DNA from 2 places in the Marinobacter xiaoshiensis genome. Region 1 is predicted to be linked to the other one. Evidence: predicted binding sites of a transcription regulator. Region 1 holds the regulator's gene; the other holds the start of a gene.

The links. The regulator LexA, encoded in region 1, represses DNA repair genes until DNA is damaged. The targets are predictions, from matches to a motif close to CTGTNTNNNNANACAG.
Region 2: imuA (translesion DNA synthesis-associated protein ImuA) is a predicted target of LexA. The motif match lies at 12,826-12,841, and genes of this name have one in related genera.

What each region holds. Positions count from the first base shown of each region.
Region 1 covers NZ_JAVMBO010000007.1:347,020-362,159, reverse strand. The annotation lists gene RKA07_RS05445 (sensor histidine kinase) at 1-414, opposite strand, end outside; gene RKA07_RS05440 (sigma-54 dependent transcriptional regulator) at 638-2,089, opposite strand; gene RKA07_RS05435 (SOS cell division inhibitor) at 2,161-2,514, opposite strand; gene RKA07_RS05430 (DUF1329 domain-containing protein) at 2,604-3,962, opposite strand; gene RKA07_RS05425 (DUF6586 family protein) at 4,141-4,641, shown strand; gene RKA07_RS05420 (hypothetical protein) at 4,691-4,951, shown strand; gene RKA07_RS05415 (cell division inhibitor SulA) at 4,960-5,451, opposite strand; gene lexA (transcriptional repressor LexA) at 5,497-6,105, opposite strand; gene RKA07_RS05405 (amidoligase family protein) at 6,334-7,335, shown strand; gene RKA07_RS05400 (gamma-glutamyl-gamma-aminobutyrate hydrolase family protein) at 7,328-8,059, shown strand; gene RKA07_RS05395 (translocation/assembly module TamB domain-containing protein) at 8,092-11,877, opposite strand; gene RKA07_RS05390 (autotransporter assembly complex protein TamA) at 11,874-13,607, opposite strand; gene RKA07_RS05385 (hypothetical protein) at 13,802-14,809, shown strand; gene RKA07_RS05380 (amidase) at 14,828-15,140, shown strand, end outside.
Region 2 covers NZ_JAVMBO010000010.1:211,970-227,109, reverse strand. The annotation lists gene RKA07_RS08635 (TlpA disulfide reductase family protein) at 1-761, opposite strand, end outside; gene RKA07_RS08630 (5-oxoprolinase subunit PxpA) at 885-1,616, shown strand; gene RKA07_RS08625 (DUF2058 domain-containing protein) at 1,662-2,198, opposite strand; gene dbpA (ATP-dependent RNA helicase DbpA) at 2,306-3,679, shown strand; gene RKA07_RS08615 (OadG family protein) at 3,899-4,150, shown strand; gene oadA (sodium-extruding oxaloacetate decarboxylase subunit alpha) at 4,196-5,983, shown strand; gene RKA07_RS08605 (sodium ion-translocating decarboxylase subunit beta) at 5,998-7,332, shown strand; gene RKA07_RS08600 (error-prone DNA polymerase) at 7,573-10,695, opposite strand; gene RKA07_RS08595 (Y-family DNA polymerase) at 10,695-12,113, opposite strand; gene imuA (translesion DNA synthesis-associated protein ImuA) at 12,119-12,808, opposite strand; gene RKA07_RS08585 (4a-hydroxytetrahydrobiopterin dehydratase) at 12,953-13,291, shown strand; gene RKA07_RS08580 (DUF2897 family protein) at 13,282-13,449, opposite strand; gene RKA07_RS08575 (monooxygenase) at 13,595-13,897, shown strand; gene yghU (glutathione-dependent disulfide-bond oxidoreductase) at 13,962-14,843, shown strand; gene RKA07_RS08565 (ZIP family metal transporter) at 14,865-15,140, shown strand, end outside.

The DNA of each region.
Region 1 (15,140 bases):
ACGGCGAATCACATCCACCCAGCGCTCACCGTCCAAAGGCTCACCCAACAACGCAGCCGCTGCCGGATTACTCTGGGACACCACACCCTGACTATCCAGAACCACCACACCCGCTGGCAGAGCTTTCAAAAGAGTAGAAAGCCGATCAGCCAACTGCTCCTTCTCTTCCAGCTCCTGCTGACGCTGCAGAGACTCCTGGCTCAATTCGCCAGACAACTGGTTAACCCGCGACTCCAGCGTGCGATATGAATCGGTAATCTGCCGCGACATCTGGTTAAACATCTCCAGCGCAGAATCCACCGCCTCATCATCCTGCTGCGGAAACAACGCCCTAACCTTATCGTTAGCATCCGCCGCCGCATTGGCCTGGGCCTCATGCTCCACCGACTGAATGACAAACTGTGCCTGACTCATAACCTGACTCCCGATTAACCCGTCACACCGGGCCACACCCTTCGGATGATTCGTTTGCAGATTACAAAGCGAGCTTCGTGCCAACTAGGCTTTTATCATATAAATCAATGAACAGGATTAACCGAAGAAAGGTGAACGACGGGTTTACGTCGTCCAGAAACGAGAAAACGCCAAAGGCCGAAAACCTTTGACGCCTTATTGTCACAAGAAAAAAGAAGGCTACTCAGGACTCCTCAGACTCCTCCTCCCGAAGCCCATACTTCCGAACCTTCTCAACCAGAGTAGTCCGCCGAACCCTGAGCTTCTCAGCCGCCCGAGCAACCACCCCGCCAGCTTCATCCAATGCCTGCTGAATCAACTGCCGCTCAAGGTTCGATAAATAATCCTTGAGATCAATGCCATTCACCGGCAACAAAGCAGGAGCATCCAGCCCAACCAATCCGGGAATGCCAGACGGCATGCCCGAATCCTCAACGGGCCGGTTCTCATCAAAGTCATCCACATACCGGAACTTCTTGGGCAACTCCTGCACACCGATTACCGAGTATGGGTGCATAATCGCCAGCCGCTCTACCAGGTTCGCAAGCTCCCGTACGTTACCCGGCCAGTCGTGCCGGCACAGACTCATGATCGCCGCCGAATTCATTCGTAAAGAGCCGCGCTTCTCTTTCTCCATGCGGGAAATCAGCTCATTAATCAGCAGCGGAATATCCTCCACCCGATCCCGCAATGACGGCACCTCAATGGGGAACACGTTCAGCCGGTAATACAGATCTTCCCGGAACTCACCGGTTTCGATCATATCCTCAAGGTTCTTGTGGGTTGCAGCAATCACACGAACATCGGCAGAAATCGTACGGTTACTGCCAACACGCTCGAATGTACGCTCCTGCAAAACGCGTAGTATTTTCACCTGCATGTTAAGGGGCATATCGCCGATTTCATCCAAAAACAGGGTGCCACCTTCCGCCATCTCAAAACGCCCGACCCGCGCCGTAATGGCACCGGTAAATGCGCCTTTCTCATGGCCGAAAAGTTCACTCTCCAGCAGCTCCGCCGGAATGGCACCACAGTTTACAGGCACAAATGGCTTGTCACGGCGAGATGAGTAGTAATGGAGATTTCTGGCAACAACTTCTTTACCGGTACCAGACGGCCCGGTAATCAGCACGCTCACGTCCTTATCGGCCACTTGCTCCATCAGCTGGCGTACTTGCTGCACCTTGCGACTGGTACCAACCAGGCTGCGGAACAGCTGCAGCCCCCGCTGCTCACCACGCTCTTTGGAACGCCGGAACTGATCGCTGTAGATTTGCGCACGGTACAGGGAGTCAACAAACTTGGTGTAATTAAGCGGCCATTCCATACGGGCAATAACGCGTGAGGCATCTGTCTCCGCGAGACCTTTGAGTAAAGGGTCGCCAACCGTGAGGAAAGGCACGCCCTGCACTGCCTTACACACTTTTTCGATTGTGCTGACGATATTCGGGTCTTCCCCGTTTACCACGACAACCGAAATGTCCGCCAAACTTTCTGCATCGCCAGATTCAAGGAGCGCCAAGGCTTCGTCGCCTGCTAAAACCTGCTCCTCGCCTACGAACTCCAGAATAGTCGCCAGATCCCGACGCCTCGACTCGTCCTCACTCAGCACCAGCACCTTGTTATTTTTGGACATTCACAAACATCTCTTTGGGGGATATGTGCGGTATTTAAGACTGTAAACACAGAAGAGTCAATTTTATGACGCTATTTTGGCTGGGTTGTTGAAACGTTGTGATAGGCTTTGGCAGCACTGCGGTTTCGATTCACACCTTTCAGAGCCTGTTCCGCTTCAGCCTTGGCTCGGGTGGCACCCTCACCCGCTGCGTCCATAAACTGGCGCAACTCTTCAAGCCGAGTGCGAACCAGTTCCGGATCGGCCTTCCCGGCTTCCAGCGAGGCCATCAGGGGTTCTATTGTAGGCTTTACCTGCTCGTTAAGCCGCACCAGGGCATCCCAATCCTGGTCTGCGAGTGCGTGACCCAGGTCTGCCATAAGCTGATCGAAGCTATCCAGGTAGGCCTGGAGTTCTGAAGAAGGGGGATTCTGAGGGTCGGCCATAACCTGTTCTCCTGGAAATAAGGGATAGAATACGGGCGACCCGGTCAAGCCGCTGGCTAGCGCCAGCAACTCAACCGTTTACACTGAAATCAGCGGCGAGCGTCTCGCCTTGCTGAGGAAGCCGTAAATTCGCTGCCCCGAAACCCGGGCTCGAAATTATAAGCGGGATAGTTATTGTTCAAACCATCAACATAATAACGCTTCGCCTTGAGGTCGTAGGTCATTTCCATGGTAGTCCAGAATACTGGCACCTGGTAATAACTGATGTTGTGGGCCTCGGAAACACGCCACAAATTGCCCGCCTCGTCATACTCTTCGGACATCAGGATTTGCCAACTGTCTTCATCCACATAGAAAACACGACGGTCATAAATGTGCTTGATGCCGGTGCGGCGAGTTGCCTCGACTACCCATACCCGGTGCAGTTCGTAGCGGGTCAGCTCCTGATTGATATGCCCGGCACGGATGACATCACCCGGCTTGACCGACTCATCATGCAGCTTGTAAGCATTGTAGGGCACAAACATTTCCCGCTTACCCTTCAACTCCCAGTCGTACTGGTTGGGCGCACCGTTATACATATCTTTCTGATCGACCGAGCGCAGAGAAGAAGAGTTCGGCAAGTCTGTTTCATACGCCAGGTTCGGCGAGCGCCTCAGGCGTCGGGATCCGGCGTCATAACGCCAAGCCAGCCGCGGCGAGCGCACCTGATCGAGGGTTTCATGCACCAGTGTGATTGTTCCAGCCAAGGTAGAAGGTGAAATTGTATCGGTCTTGAGATAGAAGATTTTGTTATCTATATCAGCAAGCACCGCCCCTTCCTTGCTGTAAGGGAAGTAGTAGTCGTAGTGATTAACTACAGGGTTGTAGGAGCCATCCACCTGGGGCGTTGCAGAGGCACTCCGGAAGGATACCTCTTCACCGCGATACCGCAAAATGTGGTTCCACATCACTTCAAGCCCGGTTTTCGGAATGGGAAACGGGCTTGTCATAATAGTGTTGCGCACGCCATTTCCGTTATCCAGCACCTCCGCAGTCAGAGCATTCTCATAGTATTTCTCGTACACATTCTCAGGAAATGCTGCTGTACGGCGAGTCTGGTAAACCGGCATAAAGAAATTCGGGCCGTACTGGCTCAGCATTTTAATGGAGCCTTCAGAGAGCCTGTCTTTGTAGAGGTGCATGTTGCTCGCAGTGATTACGAACAAGGTTTCGTCTTGGGGAAATGGATCTATCTCAACCTGGCCCTTACGCCAGTTAGCAGGCGCCTCACTCAGCCCGCCGGTCCACTCGGGAATGCTACCGGAGGCATTGCTTGCCCGCTCAGCACCAACCGGCGTCAAATCCCGTTTTAGCCGTTCTGCTTCAGCTACCGTTACTGCTGACAGCACCTGGCCGGTATACCCAACCAAAAGAACTGCCATACATGCGACTAATCGGCTCCGCATTCCATACCCCTCCAGACAAACCAATAACCCAAGACGAAGCATGCTTTTTGCCAAATTCAAACGCCCGTTTCAAGTCATTAATTGTGTTTTATTGTCACTTGGGACCAAGTCTGCAGGGGGGTAAAGAAATCTGCAAACCAAAATGGTAGAATGGCGGATTAATTAAGGTGAGCGCTCGATGGCTTCTCAATGGTATTCGCTGGTTTCACAAAAATTGTTTCTTGCCAGCACGTTACTTGATGTCGCGGCTCAAGCGGCTGCTACAGGAAGCTCGGCGCCAACGCAAAAACTGCAGCAGGAAGCAGCAACACAAGGCTCTATCGAACTGCTGCTGAGAGCGAAACAATTATTACTGGCAATGATTGCCAGGCTTTACCAGAAACGCCCGAATAGGCCTTTGTCCCTCGCGGAACTGGCCAATCTTATTGGCGATGAGGCCACGGAAATAGAGTTTCTTACAACTCTTGAACGGGACAGCAGAAGCTGGTGGAGCCACCTTGATCAGCTCGAGACTGCTCAGAACAACCCACCAGCGACACGGAAGACGGTTAACTCAGAAAACATTATTGCCGTCTCAGCAGAAACCGGGCCAGACCGATCAGCCCAAGCTCTCAGAAAAACTCTGAAAGCCATAAAACAGTTTACCGACAACCTGGAAGCGCAACACGGCGAGTGGTAATCCCTCCCAATACACACTTACAGGTTCTCAACATTAAAAGGTTATTGAAATGTCACCATCGTTTTTCGAAATTGTACAACTGAACAACGGCGATTATGCCCTTCGCCGCATCGACGACGACAGCGCGCCATTAGTCAAAATTTCATTTTCGGATGAAGCCCGTGAAATGATGGGAGATCGGGATATGTCTGTGGCCAAAGCCATGATTGCGGCGGGTATAGAAGCTGCCGGGACTGTGTCTCACGACATTGACTGGGAAGACGACGAACTGGACGTTTCAGACGCCCAGCCCGCATACACACTGCATTAAAACCGGACTCAACGCTGCCTGAGAACGACCCCGTGGCTGTTGCCTTTAGCAGCCGCTTCCTGCAAGGAAGCAAATGCTGTTTTACCCAGCTTCCCCGTCCACATAACCACCGCATGACAGGTACCCGCGCTTAGTGCTATCTCAGCAAGCTGACGAGCCGGGTACTCAGCGGTAGAACGCAAAACCAGCAGTTCACCGGTAATGATACCGTGCATCTTTTGCCACTTACTCACCAGCGCCTGGGGCGGGTCTATCCACGCCAACCAGCGCTTCTCCTGGTTCAGCTGAGTCAGCATTGGCAATAGCAGTTGAAAGTTCTCTACCTGCCCCTCCGGCAGAATGATTTCCGTTACATTTCCAGCCGGCGCAGGACTTTCCACATCAGGCTTGCGCCGCGTCCGGATAACCGTGCGCTGCTTCGGGGCTGTGTATTCCGGTACCAGGCCAGGCATAACGCTCTGCTGCCACGCAATATTCTGATTAAAGCTTAGCTGTTCCATATATTTACCCGCCTTTACAATGCGTCTGTGGTTATGCTGGCCCGATCAGTGCAGATCGGAACGCCGGATAACACCCACACCCAGCCCTTCAATAAACAATTCCTGCTCTTTCAAATCGATTTCTATCGGCGCAAACTCTTCATTTTCAGCGATCAGATAGACTTTTGAACCTTCTTTTCTAAAGCGTTTCACAGTCACTTCATCACCCACCCGGGCTACAACCACCTGGCCATTTCGAACATCCTGAGTGCTGTGCACAGCAAGCAAGTCGCCATCCAGAATCCCGATATCTTTCATGCTCATACCCCTGACACGAAGCAGATAGTCAGCAGAAGGCGAGAAAAACTCCGGCTTGAGCGTGCAATGGTCTTCAACGTGCTCCTGGGCCAGAATCGGACTGCCCGCCGCTACCTGACCAATAACCGGCAAACCGGGGTCTTCGGCAACTTCAGGCAACCGGATACCCCTGCTGGCACCCGGAACCATTTCGATGGCACCCTTACGCGCCAATGCACGCAAGTGCTCTTCCGCCGCATTCGCAGAACGGAAACCCATCTCTGTCGCAATTTCTGCACGTGTAGGTGGATAGCCGGTTTCGTCAACAGATCGACGAATAATTTCCAGTACCTGGGTTTGTCTTGCTGTCAGCTTCATTGTTTCGCTGCTCCGCTTGCTGCATGCAGGGCTTATACAAGCCGGGTCTTATATGTGATGGTGTATACAGTAATCCAACCATCCTGTCTTTTTATACAGTGATTTGACTATATACAGTGTTTTATCCAGTGTAAAGCCGCTCAGGTTATTTTCTTGCAGCTCCCTGACTGGTAGTGCTTTGGTAGTGTGATAGAGTGAAAAACTTCACACTCCGCCTCAGAGAGAACCATGAATAAAACCATCACCTTGAACATGCCAGACGTAGTCAAAACCGCCGACGGGAAAGAGCGCAGGGTGGGTGTGGAGATTGAATTGTCCGGGTTGGGATATCAGGAGTTAGTTGACCTGGCCGGGGAGTTGTTGGGCGGCGTTGCAAAACCGCAGTCCCGCTATGTGAGCACGCTTGAAACCCCCTTGGGCAGTTTCATCATTGAACTGGATTCCGACCCGATCAAAGATCTGGATCTTGCAGACGAGCGCCTTCCCCAACCCATTCGGGAACTTGGCGGGCAGGCAATGGAGGTTATAGACGCAGCGGCTGAATTGATTGTGCCGCTGGAAATTGTAAGTCCGCCCATGGCTTTTTCAGACCTGCACCAGATTGAGACTCTGGTCGACGAACTCCGGGAAGCGGGTGCATTGGGCAGCAGAAACGCGATCTACTTTGCGTTCGGCTTACAGCTTAACCCTGAACTGCCAGACCTCAAGCCGACAACACTTGTGCGCTATTATCAGGCGTTTGCAGTGCTATATGATTGGCTAAAAGCTCGCCATCAACTGGATATCAGCAGAAAGTTCACCCCCTACATTGAGCCGTGGAGCAGCAAGTACACCGACCTGTTGATTGAGGACAACTACGCACCAGATCAGCGGCAAATGATGGTGGATTACCTGGAATCCAACCCTACTCGTAACCGAGCCCTTGATCTACTGCCCCTGTTTGCTCATCTCGACAAACCCCTGCTCGACGAATACGTTGAAGACCCCCGCATCAAAAGCCGGCCAACCTTGCATTACAGACTTCCGGACTGCGACATAGATAACCCTGACTGGCATTTCTCCACTGTCTGGAATGACTGGGTCGTGGTTGAGCAACTGGCCAACCACGCTGAGGATTTGAGAGAACTTCGCGCCCTGTTCATGGACAGCCGTAAAATCAGCATACGCAATCTGACCACAAGCTGGCTGGAAACCTCTACACACTGGCTCGAAAGCAAAGGCTATGTCTGAACACATCGAACCTGACGACAGCCTGCCCGGGCTGACGATAGGCATCAGCGGCCCGGCTCGAAAACGTTTTGCCCAACGCTTGATTAGCCTGGCACTTCGCCTGAAGGGTGCGCATACCTACTACATACGCCCTGGTGCCAGGGTGGATGTGTCTCTGCTTGACGGACTGGTTCTTTCCGGGGGTACCCACGTGCATCCCGAGCGTTATGGCCAGCAGCCGCAGGTAAGCGCCAAGTATGACAAAGCACGGGACACCACAGACCAACTGCTCCTGGAACAAGCAGAAGCAATAGGAATCCCGGTACTGGGTATTTGCAGAGGCGCGCAGTTCATCAACATATTCCACGGTGGCTCCCTGTGCCAGAACGTTACCCCCTTACGGGTAAACACCAGACACCGCCCTTTATTGCTGCCGATGCAAACCGTACGACTTGTCGCAACAAGCTTGCTGGGGCAGGTTATGAGAGCGCCGGTAATAGGCGCAAACCGCATACACAGCCAGGCCATAAAACAGCTTGGGAAAAACCTGAAGGTGACCGCGGTGGATAACGACCTGTTTGTTCAGGCCATTGAAAGCACTCAGGGGCAATGGCTTATGGGACTTCAGTGGCACCCTGAATACCTGCTTTACCATGCCGGGCACAGGCGCATCTTTGGTCAGTTTCTGGAGGCAGCCTTAACCGTCAAGCTGGCCCGATTGAGCCAAACTGCTCCAGCTCATTGAGCGTCCGCTGCAACTGACAGGCCTGACAGAGTTTAAAAATCCCGGGTGTAGAAGATATCCAGAGATGCAGCCAGCCCGCTGGCTGCTTCTAGGTAAAAGTACTTACCCAGATCATATCGCAGCGCTACTGTGCTGATCGGTTCGAAAATTCCGACCCCATAACGGATACTGAGTTCATCAGTCAGGTACCCACTGGCTACTACCGACGTTTGGTCGCCACTGCCCTCTGCTTCCAGAGTCAACTGACGAATGCCGAACTCCTCACCGATTTGCCCTGTCACCTTGTTTACCTGGGTCAGGCCAAGTGAAATAGCAGCACGACTCATCTGACCATCATCACCCTGCCCACCGGGCGCCCGACCAAGAATCACATAAGACAGCGCCTCTGCTTGCGGCATGGAGGGGTTTGAGAACACTTCGGTTACGGGCGCCTGCACCGGGCCGCTTAACCGAATCCCTGCCACCACAGAATCCACTTGACGGACAGCTTCAATATCGAGATACGGCTGGACCAGACTGCCGACAAACAGCAATCGCGCCCTGCGCAACTCAAGCTCCTGCCCAAAGGCCTCATATCGACCATTAACCAGTTGCAGGGTGCCTCTGGTATCCATGTCGTTATTGATCCGCAAAGAGCCTTCCAGATCGCCGGTCACCCCGAATGCCGCAAAGGTTACCTGATCCTCACCGACCACAACCGTCACATCCATATCCAGCGAGCGGATAAGAGGCTCTTCCTGCTCCACACCTACAATCACTTCGTCTTCAGATACGGACACCGCCTGAGCAGGCAGGCCTTTAATTTCGATACTTCCTCGGGGCACCTCAATCCGGCCTTCCACACTCAGCGTGCTTTCACGGAATGCGATGGTCAGATCTGGCGCTACTTCCACGTGCGCGTAGGGCTCCAGACTAAAGGGCAGCCGTTCTCCGGTGATGCGAATTTGACCACCGGGAGCCCCTTGCCAGTCGACCTCTCCCTCGATAATAGCTTCGCTGCGCGCGTTGCTATGAATCCGGCCGCGGATGTCAGCGGAATAGCCCTTAAGCTCAATGCTGACGACCACTTCTTCCATGGGTAGCGGCAAACGTGGGTCGACCACCCGCCCATTGGTCAATGCTATCTCGCCCTTCACTGCAGGTTTCATCAGAGGCCCGGAAATTATGCCTTCGCCGTTTACCTCTCCGGCAATCTCCTCAAGCCCCGTAAACAAGCCGGCCAGAGCAATATCGAGACCTTCCAGTTTGAATTTGCCTTCAACTGGCCGGTCTTCGTCCATAGGGTCCAGGCTCATATCCACCGAGAGATTGCCAAGTTCCGGCCCCGACAACCGCACGGCAAGATCTGCCTGTTCGGGCTTCAGTTCCAGCTCTGTCGTTAAGGTCTGGTAGCTCAGAGTTTCCCATTCGCCATCCAGCAGCAGTTCGAAGCGGCCTTCGCCAGCGTCAAGCGCTATCCGGCCATCGGGGCCTGCGTCGGTAGAGGTGAAGTCGATTTCGCCATTAATGCTGGAATGCCAGCGCAAGGTCTCTGGTAAAATGGGCGCCAGGGCCGTGGTTGGGAAGCTGTTAATGCGGTAGGCAATTCTGGGCACTGGCAGCAGGGTTTGATCATCAGCGCAAACAGAGCTCTGCCGCCAGCGCCAGCAATGGGCGGCAAAAGTGAGTTCGCCATTTTTTCCATAGGCAAGCCCGGCGGGAGCCTCAAGCTCCCAGCTCTGTTCCTGCCCCGGCACATCAATCACACCTCGCGCAAGCTCGCCCTGCCAGCTTGCCCAAGCATCACCCGCCGCGCCTTGGAAATCCAGCTGCAACCTTGCTTCTTCATGCTGAGCATCAAGCACAACCGTATGACTCCCCTGGGTGCCTTGCGCTTTGACAATTAACGACTCAATGGTTTGCCCACTGCCGGTAATGCCCTTGCCCTGCACCTCACTGTTGAGACGTAAACCCTGCTCCAACTGCGCATTTACATCCAGGGTTTCAACGACCAGCAAGTCTTGCCAGCGCAATTCGGTTGCACTGGCAGTCAAGGTTCCTCGCGGATCATCGGGGGTACCGGCAAGCCGTAGCTGAAGATCAGCCTGCCCACCAAGACCCGGCAAAATCTTCTCCGGTTCTGTCAGCATAAGATTGAGGCTGGCTTTTAACTGCTTGCCCCACCGACCGCTACCTTCAACCCGGTTATCACCAATCACCAGCTTCAGTTCCGGAACATCCCAGTCACCGGTTGACGTATCAAGGCGGCCTGCTATCACAGTGGGGCTGGAGCGCCATTGCCCCGACAGATCCCAGCTGGCCTCCATATCGGGAACAGGGCCGTCGGTAAGCTGCCCTTCCGTGGTAACACCACCGCTGAGGTTTGCTTCCAGAATCGGCACCCAATAGCCAGGGTTAAAGTTCTCCAGCTCCAACGCCGCCTGCCAACTCAAAGGCCCAGAGAACCTCACGGAACCCTCCCCGGTCAGTGAACCTGCATCGGTGACCGCTGCGAGCTCGGTCAACCGGACTTGGGTTGCATCACCATCAACCGCTACCGCCAACTCTGTACTGCCCTGGGGGCTATCCACGTCTGCTGTGAGGTTCGCCTGATAACGCCCATCCCGCCATGAGACGCTTCCGTTCAGCATGCGTAAATCAATCGGCGGCTCTTCCAGATCAGCAATCAACGAATACCAGGGAAACTGCCGTAGCTGTATGTCTGCTTCTGCACTCAAGCCGCCTTGCCACTGGGTACTGCCGGTCACTATGACATTTCGGGGCAAGTTGTCTGCCTCGCCCTCCACGCCCTGATTGCCTGCAGACAGTTCCAGCCGTATATCCTTGGCACCATTGGTTGTAACCAATCCCGCCAGCGTCAACTCAATGGGCCCACCGGTACCTGGCAATATGGCCGCCCCATTTGTCTTGAAACCGCTCTGCAAGCTGCCTCGGGCCTCAGCAAACCAGTTCTTCAGCACCAGGGTGTCTGGCTGAGCCTCCACCGCACGAAAAGATTCAGAGGTTACCCGTAAACGCGCTGGCAAACTGGCTGCCAAAGGCTCCACTTTCCCCTCCAGTGAAGCATTCAGATAACCTCGGCTCTGCCCCGCCAGTGCAAGATCCCGCACGCTGCCAGAGAGTGCCAGATCAATCATCCAGTCGGCGCCAAAGGGCGGCGGCAGTGACGCATTAACCTCAAGATTTACTGGCCAGTCCCGCCGCGTTTCAACGCGCCCGGAAGCCTCCACTATGTAATCGTCCCGTTTGTAGTAAACCCGTTCCAGCATCCAGTCAGACCCGGAGCCCTTGGAGTCAAGTTCAAACCTGTCCCAAACTTTGCTGCCATTAAGGGTAAACGTGCCTAGCCGTACATCACTAACCCTGAGGGCGAGCGGTAGCTCAAGCCTCGGCAAGCTGATGTCATCCGGGGAGCCTTGCTGGTCGTCTGAAGGCTGCACATTAACGTCCAGTCGTTCCAGGTGAAGGGTTTCAAGACACACTTGCAGATCAAAAAGACAGGAGGGTGACCAGTCTATGAAAGGGGCTTCAACCGTCACATCCACCCCATAGCCGCGCCACTTGATTCGGTCTGCCTGCCAGGTTCCGAACAGCGAGCCATGGTCGTTCACTGCCTCAAGCCCGGGAACCTGATCAATCACCCAGGCTGTACCTGTTTCTGAGCGCAGCGCCAACAAAACGGCAGCGCATAAAACGACTGGAAGAAAAACAAGTAAACCCAGAATTAGTAATAGCCAGAATCGAAGGCGCCCCGTGCGCGTGCGCCGGGATTTTGATGGTGCGTCAGCAATGCTATTGCCCTTGTCCAACTCCGTCACAACTCTGGCCCCATCGAGAAGTGAACCCGCCACTCGCCGCCAAACTCAGGATTCAGACCTTTGGCAAGATCCAGGCGCAAAGGCCCCAAGGGGCTGATCCAGCGAATGCCAGCACCGACCCCGCTGGCAAGAGGATCAAACAGGTCATTAACTGCGTTGCCATGGTCAGCAAAAAGAGCGACACGCCACTTTTGGGCAAACTGATACTGGTATTCAGCACTGCCCACAAGCGTATAACGCCCGCCCACCGGAACGCCGTTTTCGTTCTCTGGCGAGAGAGTCTGGTAACCATAACCGCGAACACTTTGGTCACCACCGGCGAAGAAACGCAAGGAGGGCGGCACATCTTCAAACCGGTTGGTCCCCACACCTCCAATCTGAAGCCTTGATAAAAAGCGATGTTTTCCCGCAAATGTGAACAAGCCTTTGGCAATAGCATTCACATGCAGAATATCCACACTGGAAAGAGCCGCCCTGTGGGAGCCGGTTACGTTAATCTGCAAACGATAACCCTTGCTGGGGTCCAGCGGCGAGTTGACGTGTAACTTGGAATAGCCAAGCCCCGGAAGCAGCAACGTACTTGTTCCCTGCTCATCACCAATAATATTAAAGCGCTCCCCCTCCCAGTTCAAAGACAGCACCTGCAACCATTCATTATCCAGCTGGTGCTGCCATTGCTGCCCAAACGTCAGTAACTCTGATTCGATGTTTTCGATATCTTCGCGCTGGTAACCTGCCGTAAAACGGATGAGATCCGTCATCGGCGGATCCAGAGGCAGCTCATACCAGGTACTCAGATTTTGCCTTGGCTCGGAGAGCTCTGTTTCTGCTCCGCGCGTGTGCCCCATGGGATTGATCCAGTGCTCCCGCCATGTAGCCCGAAAACGCGGCCCAACGTCTGTGGAAAAGCCAAGGCCAGTGGAAATGGAGCGGCCATCCCGCCGGGTCAGACTGATACGAACGGGTATAACGCCATCTTCTGCGCTGGAGGGTGAGGCATCAATGTCTACGCCGGAGAAATAACCACTACTGAGCAGATCGCTGTTCAGCTTTGCTATTTCATCTGCGTGGTACGGAATGCCCGGTTCAAACGTAACAAAATCGTGCAGGAGGTCAGTTTCAAACCAGTGCCCTTCTTCAAAGGTAACCGCTCCCAGCCGATACCGGTCGCCGCTTTCGAACACCAGCGTAATGTTGGCCTCCAGGGCCTCGGGGTCCACCTCAAGACTGCGGGTAACAAGCCGGCCATCAAAGTAGCCCCTGCGCCTGGCACGTGTTTGCAGGGTATTCCGAAGGTTGCTGTAGTCGCCATGATTCAGCACATCGCCTTCCGCTGGATGCACAGGCAAGTTGTCGGTAAAGCGCGAGTCAGTCGCGGCAGCCCCGCGGATCTCAACAATGCGGGACTTGATACGCACCGGGTCGCCAGGTGTTATTTCCAGGATCAGCCTGGCTGTTTCTTCAGAGTCGCCCTCTTCCACCTGCCAATCCACAACCGGGCTGTAATAGCCTAAGGCTCGCAACCCTTTGCTGGCCTGACCAACCGCCGTAGATGCATAGCGTCGAAGATTGCCTGCACTGCGGCCCTCCACCTCACCAATGAAAGCTTCAGCATTTTCCTTAAGACCGGGATAGTCACCTTTGACACGAACCTCAACCTGTTGGGCAAGGCCCGTGGAAGACCACAGCAAAAGCAGCAGGCCCAGCAGCCGGATCGGTCCCGATTTCAAAATGTGATCAAGTGATAGCATCCGGCTGTTTCAGTGTTGCTTGTAACGGAAGTGATTATCGCTCAAGCGTGAGAGTTTAACGACGGGCGGTCAAGTTAATACGCGCTCAGACAAGTCGTCGGCCCAGTGCAAATGCGCTAACCTGTCGAAATACCAGAGAACGTTATTAGACCATAGAGGACGGATACCAGCGAATGCTGAAAATTAACCGCGAGAACCTGAAATCCAGCCACCAGACTACCTGGTTGATTATCGATTTCCTGATGCTGGGCCTGATCATCATCAACCTCGCGTTTATTATCTGGGATTCTGTCTATAGCTTCATTGCTATCCAGAATGCGCTGAAGGAACACCTTCCGGCCTTTCAGGCCGCCTACCACCCTATTCACGAAAACTTCATTTTTTATGATGCCATGTTCGTCGCAGTCTTCCTGGCCGAATTTTCTCTGCGCTGGGCCTATGCAATCAAGGCCAAAGTGTACGACCGCTGGTACTTTTACCCCTTTATCCACTGGTATGATCTGGTGGGCTGTATACCTGTAGGTAGCCTGCGATTCCTGAGAATTTTGCGAATCGTGTCTATTGTGCACCGCTTGCATCAGCACAAGATCATCGATGTTACCAGCACCGGAATTTACCGCTTCTTCAATTTCTACTATGAAGCGTTCATGGAAGAGCTTTCAGACCGTATCGTAACCAAGGTGCTGAGTGGTGTGCAGCACGAAATAACTCTGGGCTCTCCGCTTTTTGAAAAGGTCCAGAACGATATCCTGTACCCACGGCGGGAGATGCTGTCCGGATGGATCTCCCAGCGGGTTGCTCAGGCTGCCAAGGAAGGTTACGTCCCCAACCGCGGAGCATTGAGAAATTACCTTGAGGACCGGGTTGACCATGCGCTGAAACAAAATGTGGAACTGTCACGGCTCAAATACCTGCCAATAGTAGGCTCAACCATTCAGGAAACCCTTGAAGATGCAGTGGGCGATATTGTAGCCAACGTTATCCAGCAGATTCTGGAAGACCTGGCCTCTTCTGCAAACCATGCGTTTATTGAAGATATCGTGAACGCCTTTATTCGCGGGCCAGGAGAAGCAGACAGCGTTGAAGCAAGAAATGAGGCACTGATCGCGCTGATTGTCGAAATCATCGATGCCATCAAAGGCCAGGTCAAAGTCAAACGCTGGCGAGAGCAGCTCCCCTAACATAATAAGAGACGCACTATGGATGTACTGCATTATCAGCCGGCCCATGAGCTGCTGGCACAACTTGAAGCTGGCACCCTGAGCAGCGAGAAGCTTGTGACGGAACTGCTCGCAAGAATCCGCGAGCACAACCCGGTGGTGAACGCCATTGTTACTCTCGACGAAGCTCGCGTGCTTGAGCAGGCGCGGAAAGCCGACCAGAAGCGAGCATCTGGCGCAGCAGTCGGCCCCTTGCACGGACTTCCCCTCACCATAAAGGACACCTGGGAAGTGGCCGGGATGACATGCACTGCCGGCGCCAGCGCGCTGCGCGATCACAAGCCTGAGCGCC
Region 2 (15,140 bases), on a different contig from region 1:
TCGCCCAAGTGGGCATTTACCTGCTTGCCGTCAGCATCGTAGAAGAGGGTTGTTGGTAAAGCCTGGCTCCCTGTTGTGCGGCCAAGGCTGGCGCCGGTGTCAGTCAGGACATTGTTCAGCGAGAGTTTGTGCTGGCCCATGAACTGAGTAATGGTTTCAGGGTATTCGCCCTGATTTACAAACACAAAGGTAATGTCCGGGTTTTCCTGCTGGGCTTGTTCAAGTACGGGCATCTCCCGGATGCAGGGTGGGCACCAGGTTGCCCACAGGTTGACCACAATGGGCTTGCCTTTGGCCATTTCCTGAAGCGTTACCGGCGTGCCGTCCATCAGGCTGAAACTACTTTGGGGCATGCTTCTGGAACTGCTTTCTACCAATGTGACCAGCAGGGATATGGAGCCCCAGGTTAGCATGCCGGTTGCTACAGCAATCGATAATGGTTTGCGGATACTGGCGTGTCGCCAGAGTTTCCAGGCAGTCAGCGCAATGGCGCCGAGCACGCCGGCGACAATATGAAAGCCGCCATCCCGAATATCGACGATGCCCCACAGGTTATCCTGATAGTACTCGAAGTACTGGATTACAAAGCCGACTCGCGCCGCAACCATGGAGGCCAGAAAAATATCAGATAGGGTTCCGGCGATAGGCACGCCATGTTTTCGCCCGCTGATAGCGCCAACAACCAGCGCAAGCACGAAAGCGCCAAGCAACAGAACATGCCCCAAAGACAGGCTTAGCGGGCCTAAACTAACCGATAGCATCATCGCTCCTTGTTTATAACTTTATAACTGGCGGGCATACGACCCGAAGATCTCCCATGAGTTCCTTTTTCAGGCTATTGTTAGGCTCAATAGTTTGTTTTTTAAGGATGACTGGATACAAGCATGTTGTTGAATTGCGATATTGGTGAGAGTTTTGGTGCCTGGACGATGGGGCTGGATGAGCAGGTTATGCCCTATATTGACCAGGCAAACATTGCCTGCGGCTTTCATGCCGGTGACCCCTTGGTCATGCACAACACCGTTCGCTTGGCGTTGCAACATAATGTGGCTCTGGGCGCTCATCCTGCTTACCCGGACCTTCAGGGTTTTGGCCGTCGCCCTATGGTATGTAGCCCGGAAGAAATCCACGCCATGGTGCTTTACCAAGTGGGCGCTTTGGGCCAGATAGCGGCAGCGCAGGGTGCCAAGCTCAGCTACGTTAAACCCCATGGTGCACTCTATAACGACATGATGCGGAATGAAGCGGTGCTCAGGGCAATTCTTGGAGCGCTTGGTCAGACTACTGGCAAGCTTGCACTCATGGCGATGACAACTGCTGACAATGAGCCGTTAAAGGTGTTGTGTGCGGAGTATGGCGTTGAGCTATTACTGGAAGCCTTCGCGGATCGTGCATACGACGAAAACGGCTACATTGTTCCTCGCAGCATTGCGGGAGCCGTGCATCACGATTCGGACGTTATTCTGAGCCAGGCAAAAGCGATTGCCGAAGGGGGGGTTATCCAGACGATTAGCGGGAAACCGCTTACTCTGGAAGCGGATACCCTGTGTGTTCATGGCGATAACCCCGAATCGGTTGCCGCCGTGCGAACTATTCGTCAGGCGTTGATGGCCTGACGAATAGCTCATGCAGGCAGGGCTGTGCACTTCCGGGAACAACCTTTACCACATCAGGTCGTCGGGAATTTCATAGCCTGCGTATGGATCATCGTCACCCACATCGTCTTTCTTGCGGTCGTGGAGTACGACTACTGCCTGGGCATCACGCTCGATAATTTTGCGCGCCACACCTTCAGCGACAATCTCATACTGATCATTTACTGCCACGATGGCCAAGCGGCCCCGGGAGAGTTGATCGGCCATGGTGTCGTCGACATACATTTTTTTGATCTTTTTATCGTGAACAAACTGGTATGAGGTTTCACCCCGGCTGCGGTCCAGTCGGTTGGTCTCCACCAGCTGGCGAATTTGGGCCTGGACGGCTTTCTTCTCGACTTCCTGTTGGCGTTTAAGGTTCAGCTGACGGTCGCGCTCGGCTTTTTCCTCACGGGCCTGGCGAGCACGGATCTCGGTCTCATTGACCTGCACTGCACCTTTTGGCTGCTGTTTGCGCTGCTTATGTTTTTCATTGCGAATAGCTTTGGCCTTTTTCTGATCGGCCAGGCCCGCTTTCAATAGCTGATCCTGCAGGGACGCCATGGGATAACTCCGTTAATTGGTCATGAATTCTGGTATTCTATGGCGCTAGTATACGCCCTCGTGCTTACCTTCTTAACCAGCAACCGCTGATTCCGGGATTTTCTTGTATGCCTTCCTTTAAAGATCTTGATCTGTCTGCAGCGATGCAGGCCAATCTCGCCCAGTTGGGTTTTTCACAACCTACGGACATTCAGGCAAGAGCCTTGCCTCATTGCCTGGCGGGACGGGATGTGATCGCCATGGCGCAGACCGGCAGTGGTAAAACCGCCGCTTTCGGTATCGGCCTGATTGAAGGCCTCAAGCCGAAACTGTTTGCGGTTCAGGGCCTGGTGCTGTGTCCCACCCGCGAGCTGGCAGATCAGGTAGCGAAGGCCCTGCGGGAAATGGCGCGGGCACAGGAAAACGTAAAAATTCTAACCCTCTGTGGCGGCGTATCCATTGGCCCACAAATTGGCTCTCTGGCCCACGGTGCTCATATCGTTGTAGGTACACCCGGGCGAATCGCCGACCATCTGCGCAAAGGAACCCTGGACCTGAAGCGTCTCACGACCCTGGTTCTGGACGAGGCCGACCGGATGCTCGATATGGGATTCCAGCCCGCCATGGAAGAAATTTTGAGTTACACGCCCAAGCAACGCCAAACGCTGATGTTTTCAGCTACCTGGCCGGATTCGATCCGTAAGCTCAGCGCAGGGTTTCAGCGGGAGCCGGTGGATGTGCGGGCGGAGTCGCAAAGCATCAATACCGACATCCGAGAGCTGTTTTACGAAATTCCAGCCCCGGAGCGTACTCGAGCCATAGTGAGCCTGTTGTCTGAGCATCAGCCTGCGTCCTGTCTGGTGTTCTGTTCCATGAAGCAGCAGTGCGACGAACTGGCGGCAGAGCTTGGCGCTCAGGGCTTCTCGGCGTTGGCGTTGCACGGAGATCTTGAGCAGCGTGAGCGCGACAGCGTATTGGTGCGTTTTGCTAACCAGAGTTGCCAGGTTCTGGTGGCAACAGACGTTGCAGCACGGGGTCTGGATATCAAGGCGTTGCCATTGGTGATTAATGCCGAGCCCGCGCGGGACCCGGAAGTGCACACTCATCGGGTAGGGCGCACGGGGCGTGCAGGTGAAGCAGGGCTGGCGGTTACGCTATGCAGCCCGGCGCAAGGTCATAAGATTAATCGTCTTGAGAGTGAACGGGGGCGCCCGGTTACCTGGGGGGACACCGAGATTCTGCTTTCAGTGCCAGTCGAGCCGGTTGCCCCTGCCATGAAAACTCTTTGTATCGCCGCTGGCCGCAAGGAAAAGCTCCGCCCGGGAGATGTGCTTGGTGCACTTACCGGAGAGGCCGGCCTGGATGGTAAATCCGTGGGAAAGATTGATCTGTTTGAGTTTCAGTGTTTCGTCGCTGTAGAGGCAGGACAGGCCAAACGTGCACTTAAGCGCCTTGAAGATGGGAAAATAAAGGGTCGCAAGCTAAGAGTCCGGATGGTCTGAGAGAGCGTTGCCGTGGGCTTTCCCTGTGGGTTGGGGAGGTGGCAAAACGCTCGGAAAGTTCGTATAGCCATTTTCGATTTGGTTGCTCAGCGCGTCCGAAACCGGTAAATTACGCAGGATTTTGCCTCCCGGTTTATTCCGGTGCCCCTTAAAGCTCAAGCTTTAGGCGCTTCGGTTCCCCGGAAAAATCCACAAATAAATCACAGGTAGCTATTCAATATGGATGACCTGATGTCACAAGCCGTCGATCTGATGGTTGCGGGTATGGGCTTTGTGTTCGTGTTCCTGATTATTCTGGTGTTCGCGACCATGCTTATGTCCAAACTGCTTATCCGGTTTGCACCGCCTGAGCCGGTAACCCCGGCCAAAAAGCCCCGTGCCAAGCCAAAGGCACCTGTTTCAGTTGATCCTGATACAGCAGAGGCGATTAAACAGGCGATTGCCAAATTCCGGTCGCGCCACAAGAAGTGAGCCGGTAACCGATTAGATAGAACCTTTAAACAGAAGGCTGACACGATGACTGACACAAAGAAACCGCTGGGGATTACGGACGTTATACTACGCGACGCCCACCAGTCCCTGCTTGCCACCCGTATGCGGCTTGACGATATGCTGCCCATTGCCGAGAAACTCGACAAAGTCGGTTTCTGGTCTCTGGAATCCTGGGGTGGAGCTACCTTCGACTCCTGCATTCGTTACTTGGGGGAAGATCCCTGGGAGCGTATTCGGGAACTGAAAAAAGTAATGCCCAACACGCCTCAGCAAATGCTGCTCCGTGGCCAGAACCTGCTGGGATATCGGCATTATGCGGATGACGTGGTAGAGCGTTTCGTTGATCGTGCTTCCGAAAACGGCATTGATGTATTCCGCATTTTTGATGCGATGAACGATCCCCGCAACCTGGCAACCGCCATCAAGGCCGTCAAGAAAACCGGCAAGCACGCGCAGGGCACCATTTCTTATACCACCAGCCCGGTGCACACCATCGAGATGTGGGTAGAGCTGGCGAAAGAAGTTGCTGACATGGGCGCCGATTCCATCGCGATCAAGGACATGGCCGGTATTCTCAAGCCTTATGTGGCTTTTGATCTGGTTAGCCGCCTGAAGAAAGAGCTGGATATCCCGATTCACATGCAGTGCCACGCGACCACTGGCATGTCTACCGCGACAGCTATTAAAGCAGCAGAAGCCGGTATTGATAACGTGGATACGGCCATCTCTTCAATGAGTATGACCTACGGCCATTCGCCCACTGAGGCGGTTGTTGCCATTCTTGAAGGCACCGAGCGCGACACCGGGCTGGACCTGGTGCTGCTGGAAGAAATTGCCAGCTACTTCCGTGAAGTTCGCAAGAAGTATGCGAAATTTGAAGGCAGTCTCCGTGGTACCGATTCCCGCATCCTGATTGCTCAGGTACCGGGTGGCATGTTGACCAACATGGAAGGCCAGCTCAAAGAACAGAATGCTGCGCATCGTTTTGACGAAGTGCTGGCTGAAATCCCCAAGGTTCGCGAAGACCTTGGTTTCATCCCGCTGGTAACGCCAACGTCGCAGATTGTTGGTACTCAGGCTGTTCTGAACGTTCTGACCGGCGAGCGTTACAAGTCTATTTCCAAGGAAACCTCTGCAATCCTGAAAGGTGAGTATGGTTCTGCGCCAGCGCCATTCAACAAAGAGCTGCAGGAACGGGTTCTGGAAGGTAAGGAGGCTATTACTTGCCGTCCGGCTGACAATATTGAGCCGGAAATGGACAAACTGACCGACGAGCTGAAAAAGCTGGCGGGCGAGAAGGGCATCAAGCTGGCGGATAACACCGTTGATGATGTTCTGACTTATGCTCTGTTCCCGCAGATTGGACTGAAGTTCCTGGAAAACCGTAACAACCCGGATGCCTTTGAGCCAGTGCCGACAGCTGAAGACGCGCTTCCGGCCAAGAAGGCCAGCGGCCCGGAAACTTACACCGTTGATGTTAACGGTAAAAAGTTCGTGGTTGCCGTTACTGAAGGTGGTGAAATCACTCAGATTCAGGGCGAGGGCGGTGCTGCATCTGCTCCTGCGGCGTCTGCTGCGCCAGCTCCAGCTGCCGGCGAAGGTGAGCCTGTTATCGCACCTCTGGGAGGCAACATCTTCAAGGTGCTGGTTTCACCAGGTGATGCCGTTGAAGAAGGCGATGTGCTGATTATTCTCGAGGCCATGAAAATGGAAACCGAGATTCGTGCACCAAAAGCCGGCACTGTCGGCGAAGTCTTCATCAAGGTCGGTGATGCCGTCTCCCCTGATGATGAAATGCTGACAATCGCATAAAGGGCCAGCATTCCATGGATAAGTTAATGACGTTATGGACAGGTAGTGGCCTGTTCAATATAGAGTTTGGTCAGGTGATCATGATCGCCGTTGGCCTGCTTCTTCTGTTCCTTGCGATTCGCAAGGGGTTTGAGCCATTGTTGCTGGTGCCTATCGGGTTCGGCGGTATTCTGGCGAATATTCCGGAGGCAGGGCTTGCTCTGACTGCGGCGGAAAATGCAATCCATTTCGCTTTGAATGGCGGTAAAGGTGAGCTTTTGGCTGCGCTTGCGGCGCCTTTGGATGTTGCCTATCAGGCTGGTCAGGCGATTACGCCTGAGCTGAAAGAAGCCTTCAAGGTAGCCGTGAAAGAAGCCAGCTATTCCGAAATGGCAGCAGTTAATGCGGTTGCTCAGGATGCCGGCTACGGTAACGGCATGCTGTATAACTTCTATTCTGTGGTTATCGGCAGCACCATTGGTCCTCTGGTGATTTTCATGGGTGTTGGCGCAATGACGGATTTCGGTCCGCTGCTGGCGAACCCGAAAACCATGCTGTTGGGCGCCGCAGCCCAGTTCGGTATCTTCGGAACGGTTTTGGGTGCCGCATTGCTTGACTGGCTTGGTATTCTGGACTTTACCATTCTGGAAGCCGCTGCTATCGGTATCATTGGTGGCGCTGATGGTCCTACGTCGATCTACGTTTCCAGTGTCCTGGCTCCGCATCTGCTGGGTGCAATTGCTGTCTCTGCGTACGCGTACATGGCGATGGTCCCAATGATTCAGCCGCCGATCATGAAAGCTCTGACGACTGAAAAAGAGCGGGCTATCAAGATGTCCCAGCTGCGCCCTGTCAGCAAGCGTGAAAAGATTGTTTTCCCGCTGGTTGTTCTGATCGCTGTGGTTCTGTTCTTGCCAGATGCTGCGCCTCTGCTGGGTATGTTCTGCTTCGGTAACCTGATGCGCGAATGTGGTGTGGTGGAGCGTCTGAGCGATACCGCGCAGAATGCCCTGATCAACATCACGACGATCTTCCTGGGTTTGTCTGTTGGCTCGAAGCTGATGGCAGACAAGTTCCTGGATGGCCAGACTCTGGGTATTCTGGGGCTGGGTATCGTAGCGTTTGGTGTGGGCACAGCGTGTGGTGTTCTCATGGCCAAGCTGATGAACAAGTTCAGTAAGGATCCGATCAACCCGTTGATTGGTTCTGCCGGTGTATCTGCGGTGCCGATGGCGGCGCGGGTTTCCAACAAGGTTGGTCTTGAGGCGAATCCGCAGAACTTCCTGCTGATGCACGCTATGGGGCCGAACGTTGCTGGTGTTATCGGTTCTGCTGTTGCTGCGGGTGTGATGATCAAGCTGCTTAGCTGATTGTTGCTCTTGTAGTGCTTTACAGAAAACCCCGCCTTTGTGTGGGGTTTTCTGCTTTTAGGGGCGTGACTTTGGGAGTATGAGCCGGCACGGGGCCGATTTTCAGGAACCGCTACGAGCACATCCCTGTGCGCTTGTCTCCGGCCGTCCATGGCCTCCGACATTCCTGAAAATCGGCCCCGCACCGACTCTATGAACTCCGGTGATATTTCCCTTTAATTCAGCGTTGGCAACACAAGCTTAGTGAAAATCCCGTGAGTTAACCGGAAGGGCCTGAATGAGGTGGCTCAGGTCCGAGAGTTTCCCCGCCATTACGTGAACAATCTCCCCCTCTCTTTCCAGAATGCCTTTTACGTGTAACAACCGTGCGGTGAGTAACGGCTTGCGCTGCCGGCGGGCGGTTTCCAGCCAGACGACTACGTTCACGTTGCCGGTTTCGTCTTCCAGGGTAACGAAGGTAACGCCGGAGGCGGAGCCGGGGCGTTGGCGGCCGGTTACCAGGCCGGCTACCTGTACCGGGATGCCGGCTTTGGTGGTTTTTAGTTGTTCGGCGCTTAGGCAGAACTGTAGGTGGCCTTGTTCCCGGAGCAGGGCCAGTGGGTGGCGTTGGAGGGTCAGGCCCTGGCTGGCGTAGTCGGCGAGGACGTTCTGGCCTTCGGTGGGTTCTGGTAGTTGGCTGCAGGTTTCCAGTTCGTAGTGTTCGTCTTCTTCTGCCGCAGCGAAGAGCTCTGAGGGCTTTTCGTGGCCCAAGAGTTGCCAGTAGGCCTGGTGGCGGTTAGCCGCGAAGGCGGGCATGGCGTTGGCGCCGGCGAGGAGTTCCATTTCGCGCTGGTTGAGGCCTGCCAGGCGGCGTAATTCGGCGGAGGATCGGTAGCCGGTTTCGGGACGGTTTTGGTGTAGGCGCTCGGCGGCACTGGCTGGGAATCCCTGGATGATTCTCAGGCCCAGGCGTAGTTGAAGGTCCGGGCCTTCCAGAGTGTGGTTCCACTGGCTGTTGTTGATGTCTGGAGGTAGTGTCACTACGTTGTGGCGTTTGGCGTCCTGTAGCAGTTGCGATGGGGAGTAGAATCCCATGGGCTGGCTGTTGAGTAGGGCGCAGTAGAAGGCGGCTGGGTAGTGGCGTTTTATCCAGGCGGAAACGTAAACGAGCAGGGCGAAGCTGGCTGCGTGGGATTCCGGGAAGCCGTAGCCGCCGAAGCCGCAGATTTGCAGGTATAGGCGCTCGGCAAAGTCCGCATTGTGGCCCCGTGCCAGCATGCCGTTGATGAGTTTTTCCCGGAAGGGGGTCATGTCGCCGTGGGATTTCCAGGCGGCCATGGCGCGGCGGAGTTGGTCGGCTTCGCCAGCGGTGAATCCGGCGGCCACCATGGCCAGCTTGATGACTTGTTCCTGGAAAATGGGCACGCCTAAAGTGCGTTCCAGTACGCCACGGATGGCGTCGTTGGGATAGTCCACCGGCTCAAGCCCGTGCTTGCGGCGCAGGTATGGGTGCACCATGTCACCCTGGATGGGGCCGGGGCGGACGATGGCCACTTCGATGACCAGGTCGTAGAAGGTTTCGGGTTTGAGCCTGGGCAGCATGTTGATCTGGGCGCGGGATTCCACCTGGAATACGCCGATGCTGTCGCCTTTTTGCAGCATGTTGTAGGTGGCCGGGTCTTCCTGGGGAATGTCCTGCATGCGAAAGGGCTGGCCTTTCTGCTGGCTGATCAGCTCCAGGGCTTTGCGGATGGCGGTCAGCATGCCCAGTGCGAGCACGTCTACTTTCATCAGGCCCAGGCTTTCAAGGTCGTCTTTGTCCCACTGGATAACGGTGCGGTCTGCCATGGCGGCATTTTCTACCGGCACCAGTTCGCTCAGCGGGCCCGAACTGATAACGAACCCCCCCACGTGTTGGGAAAGGTGCCGGGGGAAGCCGAGCAGGGTGTTTACCAGAGCAAAGAACTGGTCTGCCACTTTCGGGTTGCGGGTCAGGCGCTTGTCGAGAATCTGCTGACGCCAGTTGGTGGCTTTGTCACGCCAGTCGATGCCTTCCAGTAGTTGTTCCACCAGTGCAGGGTCAAACCCCAGGGCTTTGCCAACGTCGCGAATAGCGCTCTTTGGGCGGTAGCGGATAACGGTTGCGGCCAGTGCAGCCCGCTCCCGGCTGTAGCGTTGGTAGATGTACTGAATCACTTCTTCCCGGCATTCGTGTTCAAAGTCCACGTCGATGTCCGGCGGCTCGTTTCTGTCTTTGGAAATGAAACGTTCAAACAGCAGGTCGACCTGGGCCGGGTTTACTTCGGTAATGCCCAGGCAATAGCACACGGCGGAGTTGGCAGCGGAGCCACGGCCCTGGCACAGAATGCCCCGGCTGCGGGCGAAGGCAACTATGTCGTGGATGGTGAGGAAGTAGTGTTCGTACTTCATCTCAGAAATCAGCCCCAGTTCTTTGCGTATCAGGGCCTGAACAGACAGTGGTGTGCCTGCCGGGTAGCGTCGCCGTTCACCTTCCTGGGTCAAGCGCTTCAGATAGGCGGCCGGGGTGTCCCCCTTGGGTACGAGATCAGGAGGGTATTCGTAACGCAGGCTGCCGGGCTCAAAGGTGCACTGTTGAGCAATGTGTAAAGATTCTTTCAGCCAGGCTTCGGGAAACAACCGTTGCAGAACCGGTAGAGGGCGCAAGTATCGTTCACCGTTCTGAAACAGGCAGTGGCCGGCGTTTTCCAGGCTGGTGTGGTTACGCAGGGCAGTTAAGACATCTTGCAATGGCTGGCGTTGCCGGCTGTGCATGTGCACTGCGCCGGTGGCGGTTACCGGGCAGCGCAAATGCTCGCAAAGCCAGCGAACCCGGGCCAGTTGTTGCTCTTCACCGGACTCAAGGGTGCGGGCGGCGGCAATCCAGAGGCGGTGCTCAAACAGCCGGAGCAACCATTCGCCGCAGGCCAGCGCTTGATCTGCATCGGCTTCAGCCGGTGAGGGCGGTAACCACAGGCACAGGCAGTCATCCAGGGCATGGGTTTCCGCATCACTATGAAAAAGCTGATATTGGCCTTTTTCTGCCCGGCGCCGACCGGTGGTTATAAACTGGCAGAGCTGGCCATAGCCTTTGCGAGTGCGGGCCAGAAGAATAAATCGGGGTGTGCTGGCATCGGGTGGGCTGTCGGCCAGCTCAAACCAGCTCCCGGTAATCAGTTTAACCGGGCTTTCTTTCAGTGCTGCCCAGGCTCGGGGGATGCCCGCAACCGAGCAGGCATCGGTAATGGCCAGTGCTGTATACCCAAGCTCTGCGGCGCGCTCCGCAAGCTCATGGGGATGAGAGGCTCCAGTCAGGAAGGTGAAGTTACTGAAGCAGAACAGTTCGGCATAAGAAGATTCGCCCATCAGCCAAACCATCCGTGTATAAACCAGCCTTCCCGCATATCCCGGAATACCCAGGCCAGTTGTCCGCTGTTCAATTGGGCAATGTAATAATCCCGGTGTACTCGCTGGCCGTCCCACCAGCCCCCGCTAATCCGTTCCGGGCCGGTAAACCAGGCTTTGGGGGTTTCTGTTAGCGGCTGTGGGCCTTGCAGAAGCCACAGAGGGCGACGGGGCAGTTGGCCTGTCGCTGCTATGGTTGCGCGGTTTGATCGTCGCACGTCTGAGGTACTCCATGCCCGCTCGGGCCGGTGGTCATCCGTGGGTGCCAGCTGTTTAAGTGCATTCTCCCCAAGCCTTGCTTGCAGGCGGCTTATCAGGGTGTGCCAAGCTTCATTCAGGTCCTGGCTTTCGCCTAGCAAATCTTGCCCGCCGTGCATTTCCCGGCCTAGAAACCGTTTAACCGTCAGGCGCAACGATGCGACCGGAGCTTTAAGCGGCTGTTGTTCAAAGCGTAGGGTGATGAGGCTCAAAAATGCCTCCGCGCGGTGTTCCGGGCCGGATGTACGAATGCGAAGGTGCGTAGGTTCCCCGTTTCTGTGCTGAAGCACTAGCAGTAAGCAATCGGTATCCTGCTGGCGCCAACACAGATCTTTTTCCAGTTCAGAAAGCATGCGATGCAGTGGGAAAAGCAGCCCCTGTGACCGTTCAATATCCTGAACAAAGTCTGCTTGTTGCCGGAAGTGATGTGATGGTTGCCAAGGGGGTTGAGGATCGGCTCTTGACCCCTGAATTTTCTGGATAGTCGCCAGGGTTTCGGGGGATAGCCGCCGCGCCATCTCTGCCGGGGGTAAACCGAAGACTTCACCAAGGGTGCTCAAACCAAGCCGTTTCAAGCGTGTGCTGGTGCGCGTATCAAACTCCGCGGCTTGCAGGGGTATTCTGCCTAGAGTCCGGAGGATTTGGGCTGTATCAGATGTGCATTCACCCATGCCGTTGCGTGCGATAAGGCCCGCAGCCAAGGGGGTGTGGCCAATGCCCATCCAGGCAGTAAGCTGACGCTCGTGCAGTACTTCTTCTATTGTTCGCCAAGCTGCCGGAAGGCCGCCGTACAATCGCTGCAGACTGCCTATTTCAGCTAGCAAACCGTTAGGCGGAACCAGAACAATATGAGCCGCATAGCGGTACACCCAAAGGGCCTGGTCTTCCAGAATACGGGTTTCCTGTGCCTGGTCTGCTCTTACTATTCCCAGATCTGGCGCAAGACTAATGGCCGTTTTTAGCCGCATGCCAGCTTTCACGCCCAGATCCCGGGCAGCGGGGCAGGCCTGTATTACCTGTTGCCCGGAGCCCTCCACAATCGCCAGGGCAGCGACGTTTTCACCGGAACGGCGAATGTGATCCAGTAGCAGGTGAGGAAAGTGTAAATGCAGCCAAAGCATGGAAGTTACCGTGCCGCCGTAGGCCAGGGGCCTTGAACCACTCGGGGTGTTTCATGGTGGGACAGACTTGCCCGATGAGCTATGGCAAGCGAGCAGCGTTGCCCCGGCCAGCTACCGCGACGTTTCACTACATTCACTTTCAGGCTCTGCTGATGGTCAGGCTCCAGCTCAAGGCGCAAGGCAGCCGGGGAGTTTTGTTCGGCGTAATGGCGCTCACGAAAAAGCACGCAAACGTTGCTTCCGGCCTCAGCCGCCAACTGCAAGCGCCGGATTTCCCGGGCAGCCAGTTTGCCGGGCCAAGCCATTACCAGGCCGGTAACCGGGGAGCGCAGGCAGTTTTCCAGAGTCCATAGAAAATCGCCCTTGTCTTCAGTGTGGATCATGATGACCTGATCCAGGTTGATGCCTTCTCTCGCCAGCGCCGGGGCATAGGGCGTGTGTGGCGGGTTCAGCCAGAACACGGTTTTGCCATCTTGCGAAAGCCTCTGCATTAGAGGCACTAACAGGGTCAGCTCACCGATACCGGGCGCGTCCAGCAGGCACTCGCTCAAAGCACCACGGGGCCAGCCAAGTCCGCCAAGCTGGTTATCCAGAGCCTGGTAACCGGTCGGTTCTGCCGGTTGAGTGGTTTTGTTGTGCCTGTGTCCCTGCCAGACACGGGCGTCCTGCATTAGCGTATTAATAAGCTCGCTCATGGCATATTTCCGAAATACTGTTTAAATATACAGTATTCCGAAGAGAGGCTGATTTCAAGACGCCGGTTGATAAAATGAGTGAGCGGACCCATCTTGTATTATCTATAGCGGTAGGAAATTCGGATATCAGCTCGGAGGTTATGCATGAGTGGACTGGCTGAACAGCATTGTGAGGCGTGTAATGCTAGCGCCCCCAAGGTAACCGATGAGGAGAAGCGCTCACTGCACAAAGGCGTTCAGGATTGGGAAATCCTCAGCGTCGATGGCGAAGAGCAATTGCGCCGGGCATTTAAATTCAAAAATTTCGCTCAGGCTCTGGCGTTTACCAACATGGTGGGCGAGCTGGCTGAGGGAGAGAATCATCATCCGGCTATCTTGCTGGAATATGGGAAGGCGACAATAAGTTGGTGGACCCACTCAATCGGTGGGCTGCACAAGAATGACTTCATCATGGCTGCGAGAACAGACGCGGCTTACCACTGATCGTCTTTTTTTTCCTCGGCTTCAAGCTCTGCCTTGCGCTTACGGATTTTCTCCAGCTTGTCTTTCGGAATATGCATTTTGCTGGCTGAGTCCCGAAGCATGAACAGACTGCCCAATATCAGGCCCAGGGCAGCGAGTATAAAAATCCAGCCTATCATTGGCATACGCCAGGTTCCCTTTTGGTTGGTATCGTGTTGTTGAAGTGTTTTCTTCTATAGTGGAATGTCCTGGCCGGCTTGGCAGAACGTTCCATGTCTTATTAAGCATTATGGCAGCGTCTGCCGAAAACAGGAGTTCTATCAGATGGCAAAGTTATTACAGGTTGATTTTCCTTTTACTGGTCCTTTTGGTGCAGAAATGGCTGAGGCGCTAAAAGATCTTGCTGTTTCTATCACTGAAGAGCCCGGCTTTATCTGGAAAATATGGACAGAGAACGCATCTGAAAATGATGCTGGCGGGATTTACCTTTTTAAAACAGAAGAAACGGCTCAGGCTTATCTTGAAAAGCACACAGCAAGACTCAAGGGGCTTGGTGTTGAAAAAGTTCATGGCAAAATTTTTGATGTGAACCTGGACTTGTCGAAGATCACAAACGGGCCTGTTTAAGGTTCTGAAATCGGCGCAAAATACATTCATTAGCAAACAAACAGTGTTCAAGGAGCCCGTCATTATGAGCGATTCCAGCTACGTCCCGCCCAAAGTCTGGAAATGGGAGTCTGCAAGCGGTGGCGCTTTTTCAAATATTAACCGCCCCATTGCTGGCCCGACTCACGATAAAGAGCTGCCAGTTGGTAAGCATCCTTTTCAGCTTTATTCACTGGCTACGCCAAATGGTGTGAAAGTTACGATAATGCTGGAGGAGCTGCTGGAGCTGGGTATTAACGAAGCGGAGTACGATGCCTGGATCATCCGCATTAATGAGGGCGAGCAGTTCGGCAGCGGGTTTGTGGATGTGAACCCCAACTCCAAAATACCCGCGCTGATGGACCGGTCTCAGGATCCTGCTGTTCGCGTATTTGAATCTGGTTCCATACTGCTTTACCTGGCGGAAAAATTTGATCGGTTCCTGCCATCGGATATCAAAGGGCGCACCGAAACGCTTAATTGGTTGTTCTGGCAGATGGGCAGTGCGGCTTTTGTGGGTGGTGGCTTTGGACATTTCTTTGCCTATGCACCTGAAAAGTACGAGTACCCCATTAACCGCTACACCATGGAAGTGAAGCGGCAGCTGGATGTGTTGGATCGTCAGTTGGCCAATAACCAGTATATTGCCGGCGATGAGTACACCATTGCCGATATGGCAGCCTGGCCTTGGTACGGCGCCCTGGTGACTAACGCCGTATACGATGCCGCAGAGTTTCTTGAGGCGCACACCTACACCAATGTGATGCGCTGGGCACTGGAGATTAAAAAGCGCCCGGCTGTGCAGCGTGGGCGTATGGTGAATCGCGCTTGGGGTGAGCCAGAAACCCAGCTGCATGAGCGCCACGATGCGAGCGACTTTGAGTACAAAACCCAGGATAAGATTGGTGGGGTTTCCGAAGGCTCCTGATTAATTAATTCAGGCATTTTGATGATTTCTGACATTGCCTACATCGTTGGCCTGACTGCTCTTGCCGGTATCTGCATCCCACTTGGCGGATTACTGGCAAGGGTTGAACGCATCGGTCCCAACTGGCTGGAACAGGAGTTTCGGCACTTTCTGATCGCCTTGGGCGGGGGCATTTTGCTGGGTGCCGTGACCATTGTGCTGATACCGGAAGGGCAGTCGAGCATTGGCGATTCTTTCTGGGCTATTCCCGCCATTATTGCCGGTGGCCTGCTGTTTTTCTGGATTGAGCGGATGCTG